DNA from 2 places in the Superficieibacter sp. BNK-5 genome. Region 1 is predicted to be linked to the other one. Evidence: predicted binding sites of a transcription regulator. Region 1 holds the regulator's gene; the other holds the start of a gene.
The links. Region 1 encodes PurR, which represses purine synthesis genes. Its sites were predicted from a motif close to CANGCAAACGTTTGCNTG; they were not measured.
Positions count from the first base shown of each region.

Region 2: purH (bifunctional phosphoribosylaminoimidazolecarboxamide formyltransferase/IMP cyclohydrolase) is a predicted target of PurR. The motif match lies at 5,539-5,556, and genes of this name have one in related genera.

Region 1 covers NZ_CP179893.1:3,828,787-3,836,323, forward strand. Annotated here, with positions in the region: gene ACMGGS_RS18295 (C40 family peptidase) at 1-132, shown strand, start outside; gene sodB (superoxide dismutase [Fe]) at 251-832, shown strand; gene ACMGGS_RS18305 (MFS transporter) at 871-2,037, opposite strand; gene ACMGGS_RS18310 (YnhF family membrane protein) at 2,202-2,291, opposite strand; gene purR (HTH-type transcriptional repressor PurR) at 2,590-3,615, shown strand; partial or broken gene punR (DNA-binding transcriptional activator PunR) at 3,620-4,546, opposite strand; gene punC (purine nucleoside transporter PunC) at 4,658-5,854, shown strand; gene cfa (cyclopropane fatty acyl phospholipid synthase) at 6,145-7,293, shown strand; gene ACMGGS_RS18335 (riboflavin synthase subunit alpha) at 7,329-7,537, opposite strand, start outside.
Region 2 covers NZ_CP179893.1:968,664-976,200, reverse strand. Annotated here, with positions in the region: gene nfi (deoxyribonuclease V) at 1-655, shown strand, start outside; gene ACMGGS_RS04725 (YjaG family protein) at 698-1,288, shown strand; gene hupA (nucleoid-associated protein HU-alpha) at 1,475-1,747, shown strand; gene ACMGGS_RS04715 (DUF1481 domain-containing protein) at 1,754-2,452, shown strand; gene purD (phosphoribosylamine--glycine ligase) at 2,534-3,826, opposite strand; gene purH (bifunctional phosphoribosylaminoimidazolecarboxamide formyltransferase/IMP cyclohydrolase) at 3,842-5,431, opposite strand; rRNA gene ACMGGS_RS04700 (16S ribosomal RNA) at 5,993-7,534, shown strand.

The DNA.
Region 1 (7,537 bases):
GTTGGCAACGGTAAATTTATTCAGTCTCCGCGTAGTGGCCAGGACATCCAAATCTCGTCGTTGAGTGAAGATTACTGGGTACGCCACTACGTTGGTGCGCGCCGGGTGATGACGCCCAAAACCATCCGTTAATCGTTATCCTGCTGCTCGCTCAGCAGGATAAGCCTTTGTTACGACTCCATTATTTTGTTAATATACCCACGCTTAATATGTGGATATTAAGTTATCAAAATAAAAAAGGAGTATCGCAATGTCGTTCGAATTACCTGCATTACCATATGCACAAGACGCGCTGGAACCGCATATTTCCGCGGAAACCCTCGCTTATCATCACGGCAAACATCATCAGACCTACGTCACCAACCTCAATGCGCTTATCAAAGACACGGACTGGGAAAATAAATCCCTGGAAGAGATCGTTCGCGGCGCTGAAGGCGGCATGTTTAATAATGCGGCGCAGGTGTGGAATCATACATTTTACTGGAACTGCCTGGCCCCTGCGGCTGGTGGCGAACCTGCGGGTGAGCTGGCAAATGCGCTCAGCCAGTCCTTTGGCAGCGTAGAGGCATTTAAAAAGCAGTTTACCGATGCGGCAATTAAGAACTTTGGTTCAGGCTGGACGTGGCTGGTCAAAAAAGCGGACGGCAGTCTGGCGATTGCGTCTACGTCTAACGCCGGCACGCCGCTGACTACCAGTGACACACCGTTGCTGACCGTGGATGTCTGGGAACACGCCTACTATATTGACTACCGCAATGCCCGTCCGGGTTATCTGGAGCATTTCTGGGCGCTGGTTAACTGGCCTTTTGTGGCACAAAATCTGGCAGCCTGAGTCAATGCGCAGAAGGCGTTTGCCTTCTGCGCTATCGCTTAACGGCTGGCGCAGGCTTCACGCGCGGGCTGGCGGGCGGAAAAGAACACCACCAGCAGTGCCAGACCCGCAATAATTGCCCCCATTACCGGAACAAAACTATACCCCAGCCCGCCGGAGATCACCGCTCCACCGGCCATCGCCCCTAAAGCATTGCCGAGATTAAACGCCCCGATATTCACCGACGAGGATAAGCCCGGCGCTTCGCTGGCCACGCGCATGACGCGCATTTGCAGCGGGGGAACCACAGCAAATGTCGCGGCACCCCATACCAGCATACTGAACGCCGTGCCAAACTCATTGCGTGCCAGCAGCGGGATCGCCAGCATGATCGCAATCAACAGCAGCAGAAAACCTTTCAACGTGGCATTCACTGACCGATCGGCAAACTTCCCGCCAAGATAATTGCCGATGGAGACCCCAATCCCCACCAGTACCAGCATCGCGGTGACAAAAAGCGGCGTCGCGGCAGACAGGCTATACAGAACCGGAGCGATATAGGTGTAGAGGGTAAACATCGCCCCGGCCCCCAGCACGGTCGTCAGCAGCGCGCTAAGAACCTGCGGGCGCAGCAGCACCGTCAGTTCCTGCCGCACGTTGGGTCGCTCTCCTGCACTGCCCTTCGGCAGCGAGAACCACAGGCTCAACATGGCGATAACCCCCAGACCCGCAGTTACAAAAAAGGACATTCGCCAGCCAATCGCTTCACCCAGCCAGGTCGCCGCCGGAACGCCGCCGATGTTAGCAATGGTGAGTCCCATAAACATGGTCGCGACGGCGCTGGCCTGTTTATGTTTTGGCACCACGCTTGCGGCAACCACTGACCCCAGACCAAAGAACGCACCGTGGTTAAGGCTGGTAACAATACGGGAAAGCATCAGGGTGGTGTAATCAGGCGCAATCGCTGAGAGCACATTGCCGAGGGTAAAAATCGCCATCAGAAAAATCAACGCGTTACGCCGGGCGCGGTGGGATAACAGTAACGTCATGATCGGCGCACCAACCATCACGCCAATCGCATAGGCGCTGATGAGCATACCGGCGGTTGGAATAGAAACATCCACCCCTCTGGCAATCGTGGGCAATAACCCCATCGGAGAAAACTCAGTGGTGCCGATACCAAACGCACCGATAGCCAGCGCCAGCAGGGGAAAATTAACTTTCATGAACAGACTCCGTTTTGGCCGCCATCACCATGACACGACGCAAAGAAGCCAAAAGCATGACATTAATCACAAAAAAACAAAAGTGAGGCAAAATGCAAAAGCGTTTTGCTGATAAGTGCAAAATCGGAGAAGGGGCTGAGGGAGAAGGCTCTCCCCCGGATAACTCAATGTAATACGGCAACCAACGCGCTGGCGACGATCAAACCCAGCACAATAATGGTCGTTACCAGAGAAAACTTAAGATCGGCACTCATCAATTTTTACTCCTTGTTATGACCCTGCGAAAAGTGAGCCTGTTCATTTTTACACACTTAAGGACGAAAATCTTGCAGGATTTAGATTGATATACATTTTTTCTCTTTCCCTTTTCATCAGGATCGGCCAAAATTCCACGCTTAATTATAAGCGTACCAGCCATTGACCCCCACCTGACGTTCTGTGTCGTTTTCCCGACCTAAAGCAATGCTCACAAAATTGCGCCAGGGGTGTGTGAAGGCAAACGTTTACCCTCCCATTTGCAGGCGTTCAGGCCAGGGTCCGGAGTAAGATGTAATGGCAACAATTAAAGATGTCGCGAAACGCGCAAACGTTTCCACTACAACTGTGTCACACGTTATCAACAAAACCCGTTTTGTTGCTGAAGATACGCGTAATGCAGTGTGGGCGGCAATAAAGGAACTTCACTATTCTCCCAGCGCGGTTGCGCGCAGCCTGAAGGTTAATCATACCAAGTCGATTGGCCTGCTGGCGACCAGCAGCGAAGCGGCCTATTTTGCCGAAATTATTGAAGCGGTTGAAAAAAGCTGCTTCAAGAAAGGCTATACCCTGATCCTCGGCAACGCATGGAACGATATTGAAAAACAGCGCGCCTATTTGTCGATGATGGCGCAAAAACGCGTCGATGGCCTGCTGGTCATGTGCTCTGAATATCCCGAATCGCTATTAAGCATGCTCGAAGAGTATCGTCACATTCCGATGGTGGTGATGGACTGGGGCGAATCAAAAGCGGACTTTACCGACTCGGTGATTGATAATGCCTTTAAAGGTGGCTATATGGCCGGGCGTTATCTGATCGAACGCGGCCATCGTGATATCGGTATTATTCCAGGCCCGCTGGAGCGTAATACCGGTGCCGGACGTCTGGCCGGGTTTATGAAAGCGATGGACGAAATCCAGGTGAAGATCCCCGAGCAGTGGATCGTGCAGGGTGATTTCGAACCGGAATCCGGCTATCAGGCGATGCAACAGATCCTTAATCAGTCCCCTCGCCCGACCGCCGTCTTCTGCGGGGGCGATATCATGGCGATGGGGGCATTATGTGCCGCCGACGAGATGGGCCTGCGCGTGCCGCAGGATATTTCAGTGATTGGCTACGATAACGTGCGCAACGCGCGTTTCTTTACGCCGGCGCTGACGACCATTCACCAGCCGAAAGATTCCCTCGGCGAAGCCGCGTTTAATACCCTGCTGGATCGCATTGTGAATAAGCGCGTTGAATCAAAATCCATTGAGGTTCACCCTCGCCTGATTGAACGCCGCTCGGTAGCCGACGGTCCGTTCGTCGACTACCGCCGTTAAGTTAACCTGCGGGAGCCGTTTCTTCCGGGTCCCGCAGCCACTCTTTATTCAGCGTTTCGCTATCCCCCAAATACTCCAGCAGCCATCCTAACGCAGGCGAGATATCGCTCTGCTGCCAGGTTAAGCAGCAGGCCGCATCAGGAAACGGGTTCTCAAGGACCAGCGCTGTCCAGTCGCCTGAATCGGTCCATGGCCGGGCAAAATGTGAAGGCACCATCGCCGCACACAGACCCGCCGAGATGCAGGTCGCTGATGACTCCCAGTCTGGCACCACGACCCGCTTTTGATTGTCCAGCAGCCAGGTCGTGCGTTTTGGCAACGAGCGCGAGGTATCTTCACGAACCAGGGAAGGCCAGTTGCGTAATTCATCGTCGCTTAACGGCCCCGGCTGTTTGGCCAGGGGATGATCGCAGGCGACAACGCAATTCCAGCTCAGCATCCCCATATCCCGGAACGCGTAGCGCCCCCCGACCGGGATGGCCTGGGTTGCGCCGATAGCCAGTTCAACCCGCCCATCGGCCAGCGCATCCCACACGCCGTTAAACACTTCCTGAAAAACAATCAGCTCGACATCAGGAAAATGGCGGTAGAAATCGACAATCATTTGCCGGGTACGCTCGGGCCTGACGATGTTATCAACGGCAATGGGAAGCTGGCTGCGCCAGCCATTCGCGATTTGCTGGCACTGCTGACGGGTGATCAGCATTTTTTTGATAACAGTGCGTCCTTCTTTCAAAAACCAGCTGCCCGCAGGGGTTAACTCCACATCGCGATGCCGCCGCTCAAACAGCGGCACACCCAGCCACTCTTCCATCTGACGCACGGTGTAACTGATTGCTGACGGGACACGATGCAACTCCTGCGCCGCTGCGCTAAAGCTGCCGTTGCGGGCAACCGCATCAATCACTTCGAGGGAATATTCTGACCACATTTTCTGCCTGCAAATTTTTTGACGTCACTACGCAAATATTAGCGTTTCACAACGCTGAATGCACTGCCTACACTCTTGCGCCTGTCACCTGCTTCTAAAAAGAGAATGTATATGCAGCCTGGAAAAGGTTTTCTGGTCTGGCTCGCCGGACTAAGCGTGCTGGGATTTCTGGCCACTGATATGTATTTGCCCGCGTTTGCGGCAATTCAGCACGATCTTCACTCCCCGGCCGCTGCGGTCAGCGCCAGCCTGAGTTTATTTCTGGCCGGCTTCGCTCTGGCCCAGCTCATCTGGGGACCGCTGTCGGATCGCTTCGGACGGCGTCCCATTTTGCTCATCGGGCTGACCATTTTTGCCGTTGGCTGCCTGGGGATGCTGTGGGTGCAAAGTGCCACGATGCTGCTGGTATTGCGTTTTGTTCAGGCGACGGGCGTTTGTGCTGCCGCCGTGACCTGGCAGGCGATGGTGACTGACTATTATCCGGCCCAGCGCGTAAACCGGATTTTCGCCACCATTATGCCGCTGGTCGGTCTCTCCCCCGCCCTGGCACCGTTGCTTGGCAGCTGGATCCTGACCCATTTTGACTGGCAGGCTATTTTCACCACCTTATTTGCCATCACCCTGCTTCTGATGCTGCCGGCGCTGCGTCTGAAATCCGTCATGCATAAAAAACCGGATCGCGGAGAGAAATTGACATTTACCACCCTGCTGCGCTCACGGTTATATTTCGGCAATGTGCTAATTTATGCCGCCTGTTCGGCCAGTTTCTTTGCCTGGCTCACCGGCTCGCCTTTTATCCTCAGTGAAATGGGCTATGGTCCGGCAGCGATTGGCCTGAGCTATGTCCCGCAGACCATCGCATTTCTGGCTGGTGGTTACGGCTGTCGCGCGGCGCTGCAAAAATGGCAGGGACAGCAGTTGCTCCCCTGGCTACTGGGGCTATATGCCTTCAGCGTGGTGGCAACCTGGCTCACTGGCCTGTTTGACGGCAACTCGCTAACGGCGCTGTTGATCCCTTTTTGTGTAATGGCCATGGCGAACGGCGCGATTTACCCGATTGTGGTGGCGCAAGCTCTGCGTCCTTTCCCACAGGCGACTGGTCGGGCTGCCGCGTTACAGAACACCCTCCAGCTTGGGTTGTGCTTTCTGGCAAGCCTGCTGGTCTCCTGGCTGGTGGAAACACCGCTTCTCACCACCACCAGCGTGATGTTGTTCACAGTGCTACTGGCGGCTGCAGGTTACTGGATGCAACTGGTGGCGAGCCGTGCTGCTCAGCAAAAAATGGCGGCAGAAACCTGTCGGGCGTAGCCTCACAAACAGCCATTTAGTTAGGGTGCTAACATTTTTGTGTTGAATCAGCGAGTTTAGCGTCCTATACTCGTTTTGTTGCCATATTATTATGATAAAAAGCGTATTATTTAGCGGGTGATGGAATTCACCCGTTTCTCCCATGGACGGCATTTCGGCAAGGGTCCTCTCCCTTCCTCTGTTTCTACGTCGGATAGCAGGCTTACGGATTTCCCGTAAGATTTCTCACAAACCAAAATAGCATCTACGCTGTTTTAAGGTTCTGATCACATACGCGTGATGGAGAAGCTATGAGTTCATCGTGTATAGAAGACGTTAGCATACCGAACGACGACTGGTATCGTATTACCAATGAGTTATTAAGCCGCGCAGGTATTGCTATTAACGGTACCGCTCCCTGTGATTTACGGGTTAAAAATCCGCATTTCTTTAAACGCGTGCTTCAGGAAGGTTCGCTCGGTTTAGGCGAAAGTTATATGGATGGCTGGTGGGAATGTGACCGGCTGGATATATTTTTTACTAAAGTTCTGCGCGCCGGACTGGATAACCAGTTACCGCACCATTTGAAAGATGTGTTTCGTGTTGCCGCCACCCGCCTGATTAACTTACAAAGTAAAAAGCGCGCCTGGATTGTCGGCAAAGAGCACTACGATCTGGGTAACGATCTGTTTACCCGCATGCTTGACCCTTATATGCAGTATTCCTGCGGCTACTGGAAAGAGGCTGATAATCTGGCCGACGCCCAGCAGGCGAAGCTACAGCTTATTTGCGAAAAACTTCAGCTTGAGCCAGGCATGCGCGTGCTGGATATCGGCTGCGGCTGGGGTGGTCTGGCTTCATGGATGGCAAAACACTACAACGTGAGCGTGACCGGCGTGACCATTTCTGCCGAGCAGCAGAAACTCGCTCAGGCCCGCTGCGCGGGACTTGACGTGACAATCCTGCTTCAGGATTATCGCGACCTGCGGGACCAGTTTGACCGTATCGTCTCCGTCGGCATGTTTGAACATGTGGGTCCTAAAAACTACAAAACCTATTTTGACGTCGTGGATCGTAATCTGAAGCCGGACGGGCTGTTTCTGTTGCACACCATTGGGGCCAAAAAAACCGACAATAACGTCGACCCGTGGATTAACAAATATATTTTCCCCAACGGCTGTCTGCCGTCAGTGCGACATATTGCGATTGCCAGCGAACCCCATTTTATCATGGAAGACTGGCACAATTTTGGCGCAGATTATGACAAAACGCTGATGGCCTGGTACGAACGTTTTGAAGCCTCATGGCCAGAAATTGCCGATAATTACTCTGAACGCTTTAAGCGTATGTTCAGTTATTATCTGAATGCCTGCGCCGGTGCGTTTCGTGCACGGGATATTCAGCTCTGGCAGGTGGTTTTCTCGCGCGGCGTAGAAAATGGTTTACGCGTCGCCCGCTAACCTGTAAAAACCCCGGCTTGCCGGGGTTTTTAGCATCAGTCAGCCACTTTCTGTAATAGCGCCGCTTCCCGCGCCGCCAGTACCCGTTCAACCGTATCCACTACTGCCTGAGTTTGCGGATCGATTTCAATATTAATTCGCTGCCCCAGTTTTTTCTGGCCGAGCGTGGTGCGCTGGAGCGTTTCCGGGATCAGATGCACACAGAAACGGGTCGCGGTCACCTCTCCCACCGTCAGGCTAATGC
Region 2 (7,537 bases), 2.0 Mb from region 1:
ACGCGCTCAACAATTTGAACTGGCCTCGTCGGTGATCCGCGAGGATCGCCTGGACAGAGATCCGCCTCAGCTGATCGCCGGGGCGGATGTGGGATTCGAGCAGGGCGGCGAAGTAACGCGGGCAGCGATGGTGTTGTTGAAATATCCCTCGCTGGAACTGGTCGAGCACCAGATCGCGCGCATCCCTACCACCATGCCGTACATTCCCGGTTTTCTCTCATTTCGCGAGTATCCCGCGCTGATGGCGGCGTGGGAAATGCTGTCGCAGAAGCCCGATCTGCTGTTTGTCGACGGTCACGGCATCTCGCATCCGCGCCGTCTGGGCGTTGCCAGCCACTTTGGCCTGCTGGTGGATGTGCCGACGATTGGCGTGGCGAAAAAACGGCTGTGCGGCAAATTCGAGCCGCTCTCCGACGAGCCTGGTGCGCTGGCCCCGCTGATGGATAAAGGCGAGCAGCTCGCCTGGGTGTGGCGCAGTAAGGCACGCTGTAATCCGCTGTTTGTAGCCACCGGCCACCGGGTAAGCGCAGATACCGCCCTGGCGTGGGTACAGCGCTGTATGAAGGGCTACCGCCTGCCGGAGCCGACCCGTTGGGCAGATGCCGTCGCGTCACGGCGCACCGCCTTTGTGCGATGGCAGGAAATTAACGGCTGATTCAGGTAAACTGCGGCTAATTTCCGAATTTGAGATCTCATCATGCTACAAAACCCGATCCATCTGCGGCTGGAGAAGCTTGAAAGCTGGCAGCACACCACGTTTATGGCCTGTCTGTGCGAGCGTATGTACCCTAACTACGCCATGTTCTGCCAGCAAACCGAGTTTGCCGACCCGCAGCTTTACCGCCGTATTGTCGACCTCATCTGGGAAACGCTGACGGTAAAAGATGCGAAGGTGAATTTCGACAGCCAACTGGAGAAGCTGGAAGAGGCGATCCCGGTAGCAGACGACTATGATGTTTACGGCGTCTATCCAGCGATTGATGCCTGCGTCGCATTAAGTGAACTCATTCATTCCCGTCTGAGCGGTGAAACGCTGGAACATGCCATTGAGGTCAGCAAGGCCTCAATCACCACCGTTGCGATGCTCGAAATGACACAGGCGGGTCGGGAAATGACCGATGAAGAGTTAAGACTGAACCCGGCAGTGGAACAGGAATGGGACATTCAGTGGGAGATTTTCCGTCTTCTGGCCGACTGCGAAGAGCGCGACATTGAGCTGATAAAAGGGCTGCGCGCGGACCTGCGAGAGGCGGGTGAGAGCAATATCGGTATAAATTTGCAGCAATGAGACAATAAAACGTGATTTAACGCCTGATTTGTCATGCCTGGAGGCTTCCCATTAGCCCCCCGTCTGGTCTACATTTGGAGGGCGAAAAAAAGTGGCTATCGGTGCGTGTATGCAGGAGAGTGCTTTTCAGGCATTTCCATCGCACTCGATGCTTAGCAAGCGATAAACACATTGTAAGGATAACTTATGAACAAGACTCAACTGATTGATGTAATTGCGGACAAGGCTGATCTGTCTAAGGCACAGGCAAAATCTGCTCTGGAATCCACCCTGGCTGCTATTACTGAGTCTCTGAAAGAAGGTGATGCTGTACAACTGGTTGGTTTCGGTACCTTTAAGGTAAACCACCGCGCTGAGCGTACTGGCCGCAACCCGCAGACCGGTAACGAGATCAAAATTGCCGCAGCTAACGTGCCGGCGTTTGTCTCTGGTAAAGCTCTGAAAGACGCAGTTAAGTAATATTGCGTGACAGCGAACAGTTTTAACGAAGGGGCGTTCTCGCCCCTTTTGTCTGCCTGGCGTCGGGTATTGACGCTGGCAGGCGTGCTGTTGCTGTCGGCCTGCGGTCATCATTCGTCCCTGCCTCCGTTCACCGCCAGCGGCTACGCTGACGACCGGGGTGCGGTGCGGATATGGCGCAAAGATATCAACGGAGAGGTGCATCTCCTTTCCGTATTCAGCCCGTGGCATAGCGGCACGACATCCACCAGTGAATACCGCTGGCAGGATGATAATCTCGCCCTGATCGAACTCAATCTCTACGCTAAGCCTGCCGAACATATTCGGGTCCGCTTTGACGATCGCGGTGAACTCAGCTTTATGCAGCATGAAGTGAACGGTGAGAAACAACAGCTCTCCAGCGACCGCATTGAGCTCTATCGCTACCGCGCTCAGCAAATTCGCCAGACCAGCGATGCGCTGCGTCAGGGACGCGTTGCGCTATATCAGGGACGCTGGCATCAGAACCACACCATTACCACCTGCGCAGGCGAGACGATTAAGCCAGACTTTGATGCGCGGGCGCTACGCCATATTGAGCGCCGCCAGAGCCATTCATCCGTTGACGTGAGCGTGGCGTGGCTGGAAGCGCCGGAAGGCTCTCAGCTACTGCTGGTGGCGAACGAAGATTTCTGTACGTGGCAGCCTGAAGAAGAAAACTTCTGATGACGCGAAGCCCTGAAAGGCCCGGTCTGAGCGTTAAAGCGCATCCCCCCGCCGGACGGGAGAGGGGATGTTGAGGAAGGATTATGGCTTCTGCTCGCGAGCAATCGCCCGATAGCCAATATCCTGACGGCTAAAACTGCCGTCCCAGTGAATATCCGCCATCAGCTTGTACGCTTGTTTCTGGGCTTCGGCGACGGTATGGCCCAGCGCCGTGACGCACAGCACGCGCCCACCGTTGGCCAGAACCTGATCGTTATCCGCAAGCTTCGTTCCGGCATGGAAAACTTTGCCGCCGGCCACTTCTTCCAGCGGCAGACCGTGGATCACATCGCCGGTGCGATAATCACCCGGATAGCCACCCGCCGCGATCACCACGCCCAGCGCTGCGCGTTTGTCCCATTCTGAGGTTTTCTCGTCCAGCTTGCCTTCGCAGGCGGCGAGACACAGATCAACCAGATCGGACTCCATACGCAGCATGATGGGCTGGGTTTCCGGATCGCCAAAGCGACAGTTAAATTCGATAACTTTCGGGTTGCCCTGCTTGTCGATCATCAGCCCGGCGTAGAGGAAGCCGGTGTAGGTATTGCCTTCGGCTGCCATACCTTTCACCGTTGGCCAGATGATCCGTTCCATGGTGCGCTGGTGAACGTCGCTGGTCACCACCGGTGCAGGGGAATAGGCACCCATACCGCCGGTGTTTGGACCGGTGTCGCCATCGCCCACACGCTTATGATCCTGACTGGTGGCCATCGGCAATACGTGCTCGCCGTCAACCATCACGATAAAGCTGGCCTCTTCGCCGTCAAGGAACTCTTCGATCACAATCCGGTGGCCGGCGTCGCCAAACGCGTTGCCTGCCAGCATGTCGTGAACGGCGGCTTCTGCCTCGTCAAGCGTCATCGCGACGATAACGCCTTTCCCTGCCGCAAGACCGTCAGCTTTAATCACGATCGGCGCGCCTTTTTCACGCAGGTACGCCAGCGCAGGCTCAATGTCGGTGAAGTTCTGATATTCCGCCGTCGGGATAGCATGACGGGCGAGGAAATCCTTGGTAAAGGCTTTGGAGCCTTCCAGTTGGGCGGCACTTTCTGTAGGGCCAAAAATCTTCAGACCCGCGGCGCGGAAGGCATCGACCACGCCGATCACCAGCGGCGCTTCCGGGCCGACGATGGTCAGGTCAATCTTCTCGTTTTGCGCGAAATTCAGCAGTTCAGGAATATCTGTCGCGCTGACGGCGACATTTTGTAGCACTGGTTCAAGCGCCGTGCCCGCATTGCCCGGCGCAACGAATACGGTTTCAACCAGCGGCGACTGTGCCGCTTTCCACGCCAGCGCGTGCTCGCGTCCGCCGTTACCAATTACTAATACTTTCATCGTCTGCTCCGTGGATTAATGGCGGAAATGGCGCATATCGGTAAAGATCATCGCAATGCCATGTTCATCGGCGGCGGCAATCACTTCTTCATCACGGATAGAACCGCCAGGCTGGATCACGCAGCTTACGCCCACGGCCGCCGCGGCATCAATACCATCGCGGAACGGGAAGAAGGCATCGGAGGCCATCGCAGACCCTTTTACTTCCAGCCCTTCATCGGCGGCTTTAATCCCGGCGATCTTCGCAGAGTAAACACGGCTCATCTGGCCTGCGCCGATGCCGATGGTCATCTTCTCTTTAGCGTAAACAATGGCATTGGATTTAACGAACTTCGCCACCTTCCAGCAGAACAGCGCATCGCGCAGCTCTTGTTCGGTCGGCTGGCGTTTAGTGACCACGCGCAGTTCGCCTTCTGTCACCATACCCAGATCGCGATCCTGAACCAGCAGGCCACCGTTAACACGTTTGAAATCCAGGCCAGGCACGCGCTCCGCCCACTGACCGCAGGTCAGGACGCGCACGTTCTGTTTGGCGGCGGTGATTTTCAGCGCCTCGTCGGTTGCCGAAGGGGCAATGATCACTTCCACAAACTGACGGGAAATGATGGCCTGCGCCGTGTCGGCATCCAGCTCGCGGTTGAACGCGATGATGCCGCCGAACGCCGAGGTCGGGTCGGTTTTGTACGCGCGATCGTAGGCATCCAGAATAGAGGTACTGACCGCCACGCCGCACGGGTTGGCGTGCTTAACGATGACACAAGCAGGCTCGTTGAATTCTTTGACGCACTCCAGCGCCGCGTCGGTATCTGCAATATTGTTATAGGAGAGTGCCTTACCCTGCACCTGCTGCGCGGTCGCCACGGAGGCCTCTTTGACACTCTCTTCTATATAGAAGGCGGCCTGCTGGTGGCTATTCTCGCCGTAGCGCATATCCTGCTTTTTAATAAAGTTCAGATTCAGGGTACGCGGGAAGCGGCCTGATGCTTCTTTATTGTCGCCGTGATAGGCCGGAACCATGCTGCCGAAGTAGTTGGCAATCATACTATCGTAGGCGGCAGTATGTTCGAAGGCTTTGATAGCGAGGTCGAAGCGGGTATCAAGGGTCAACGACCCCTCATTACTGTCCATTTCATTAATAATGGCGTCGTAGTCGCTGCTCTTCACCACGATAGCGACATCTTTATGGTTCTTGGCAGCGGAGCGCACCATGGTCGGGCCGCCGATATCAATATTCTCTACGGCGTCTTCCAGTGAACACCCTTCACGAGCAACGGTCTCGGCAAACGGATAAAGGTTAACGACCACCATATCAATAGGCGCGATCCCGTGTTTTTCCATAATGCCATCATCCTGACCGCGACGGCCAAGGATACCGCCGTGTACTTTTGGATGCAGGGTCTTCACGCGTCCATCCATCATTTCCGGGAAACCGGTGTAATCGGAAACTTCAGTCACTGGCAGACCTTTCTCTGCTAACAGCCGGGCGGTGCCCCCTGTAGACAGTAGCTCCACACCGCGTGCGGAAAGTGCCTGGGCGAATTCGACGATACCGGCTTTGTCAGAAACACTGAGCAGAGCGCGGCGGACTGGACGACGTTGTTGCATGGTAAATCCCCTGGATTTGCAAATTACAGAGAGCGTTAGGTGAATTTTCTCGTAAAAACTCAGCTAACGCCCCAGGCGGGGCATCCTTCATTTTGCGCGAGCATTGTAACGAAAACGTTTGCGCAACGCTCGCGAATTTTCGTCCTTTTAACGATCTGTGGATAATTCTGTGTGTAAATGGGTATAACCAGGTGTTTTGCTGTGGAATGCAGCAGTCAGTCATTTTTCTGTAATTTAGGGGTTGCGGGCGCTCGAGAACTCCCTATAATGCGCCTCCATCGACACGGCGGATGTGAATCACTTCACACAAACAGCCGTTTCGGTTGAAGAGAAAAATCCTGAAATTCAGGGTTGACTCTGAAAGAGGAAAGCGTAATATACGCCACCTCGCGACGGTGAGCTGTAAGCCGCGTCGCAACTGCTCTTTAACAATTTATCAGACAATCTGTGTGGGCACTCGAAGATACGGATTCTTAATGCCGAAAGGCAAAAAATGAATACCAAGTCTCAAGAGTGAACACGTAATTCATTACGAAGTTTAATTCTTTGAGCATCAAACTTAAATTGAAGAGTTTGATCATGGCTCAGATTGAACGCTGGCGGCAGGCCTAACACATGCAAGTCGAACGGTAACAGGAAGCAGCTTGCTGCTTCGCTGACGAGTGGCGGACGGGTGAGTAATGTCTGGGAAACTGCCTGATGGAGGGGGATAACTACTGGAAACGGTAGCTAATACCGCATAACGTCTTCGGACCAAAGAGGGGGACCTTCGGGCCTCTTGCCATCGGATGTGCCCAGATGGGATTAGCTTGTTGGTGGGGTAACGGCTCACCAAGGCGACGATCCCTAGCTGGTCTGAGAGGATGACCAGCCACACTGGAACTGAGACACGGTCCAGACTCCTACGGGAGGCAGCAGTGGGGAATATTGCACAATGGGCGCAAGCCTGATGCAGCCATGCCGCGTGTATGAAGAAGGCCTTCGGGTTGTAAAGTACTTTCAGCGGGGAGGAAGGCGATAAGGTTAATAACCTTGTCGATTGACGTTACCCGCAGAAGAAGCACCGGCTAACTCCGTGCCAGCAGCCGCGGTAATACGGAGGGTGCAAGCGTTAATCGGAATTACTGGGCGTAAAGCGCACGCAGGCGGCGTGTCAAGTCGGATGTGAAATCCCCGGGCTCAACCCGGGAACTGCATTCGAAACTGGCATGCTAGAGTCTTGTAGAGGGGGGTAGAATTCCAGGTGTAGCGGTGAAATGCGTAGAGATCTGGAGGAATACCGGTGGCGAAGGCGGCCCCCTGGACAAAGACTGACGCTCAGGTGCGAAAGCGTGGGGAGCAAACAGGATTAGATACCCTGGTAGTCCACGCCGTAAACGATGTCGACTTGGAGGTTGTGCCCTTGAGGCGTGGCTTCCGGAGCTAACGCGTTAAGTCGACCGCCTGGGGAGTACGGCCGCAAGGTTAAAACTCAAATGAATTGACGGGGGCCCGCACAAGCGGTGGAGCATGTGGTTTAATTCGATGCAACGCGAAGAACCTTACCTGGTCTTGACATCCACAGAACCTGGCAGAGATGCCGGGGTGCCTTCGGGAACTGTGAGACAGGTGCTGCATGGCTGTCGTCAGCTCGTGTTGTGAAATGTTGGGTTAAGTCCCGCAACGAGCGCAACCCTTATCCTTTGTTGCCAGCGGTCCGGCCGGGAACTCAAAGGAGACTGCCAGTGATAAACTGGAGGAAGGTGGGGATGACGTCAAGTCATCATGGCCCTTACGACCAGGGCTACACACGTGCTACAATGGCATATACAAAGAGAAGCGACCTCGCGAGAGCAAGCGGACCTCATAAAGTATGTCGTAGTCCGGATCGGAGTCTGCAACTCGACTCCGTGAAGTCGGAATCGCTAGTAATCGTGGATCAGAATGCCACGGTGAATACGTTCCCGGGCCTTGTACACACCGCCCGTCACACCATGGGAGTGGGTTGCAAAAGAAGTAGGTAGCTTAACCTTCGGGAGGGCGCTTACCACTTTGTGATTCATGACTGGGGTGAAGTCGTAACAAGGTAACCGTAGGGGAACCTGCGGTTGGATCACCTCCTTACCT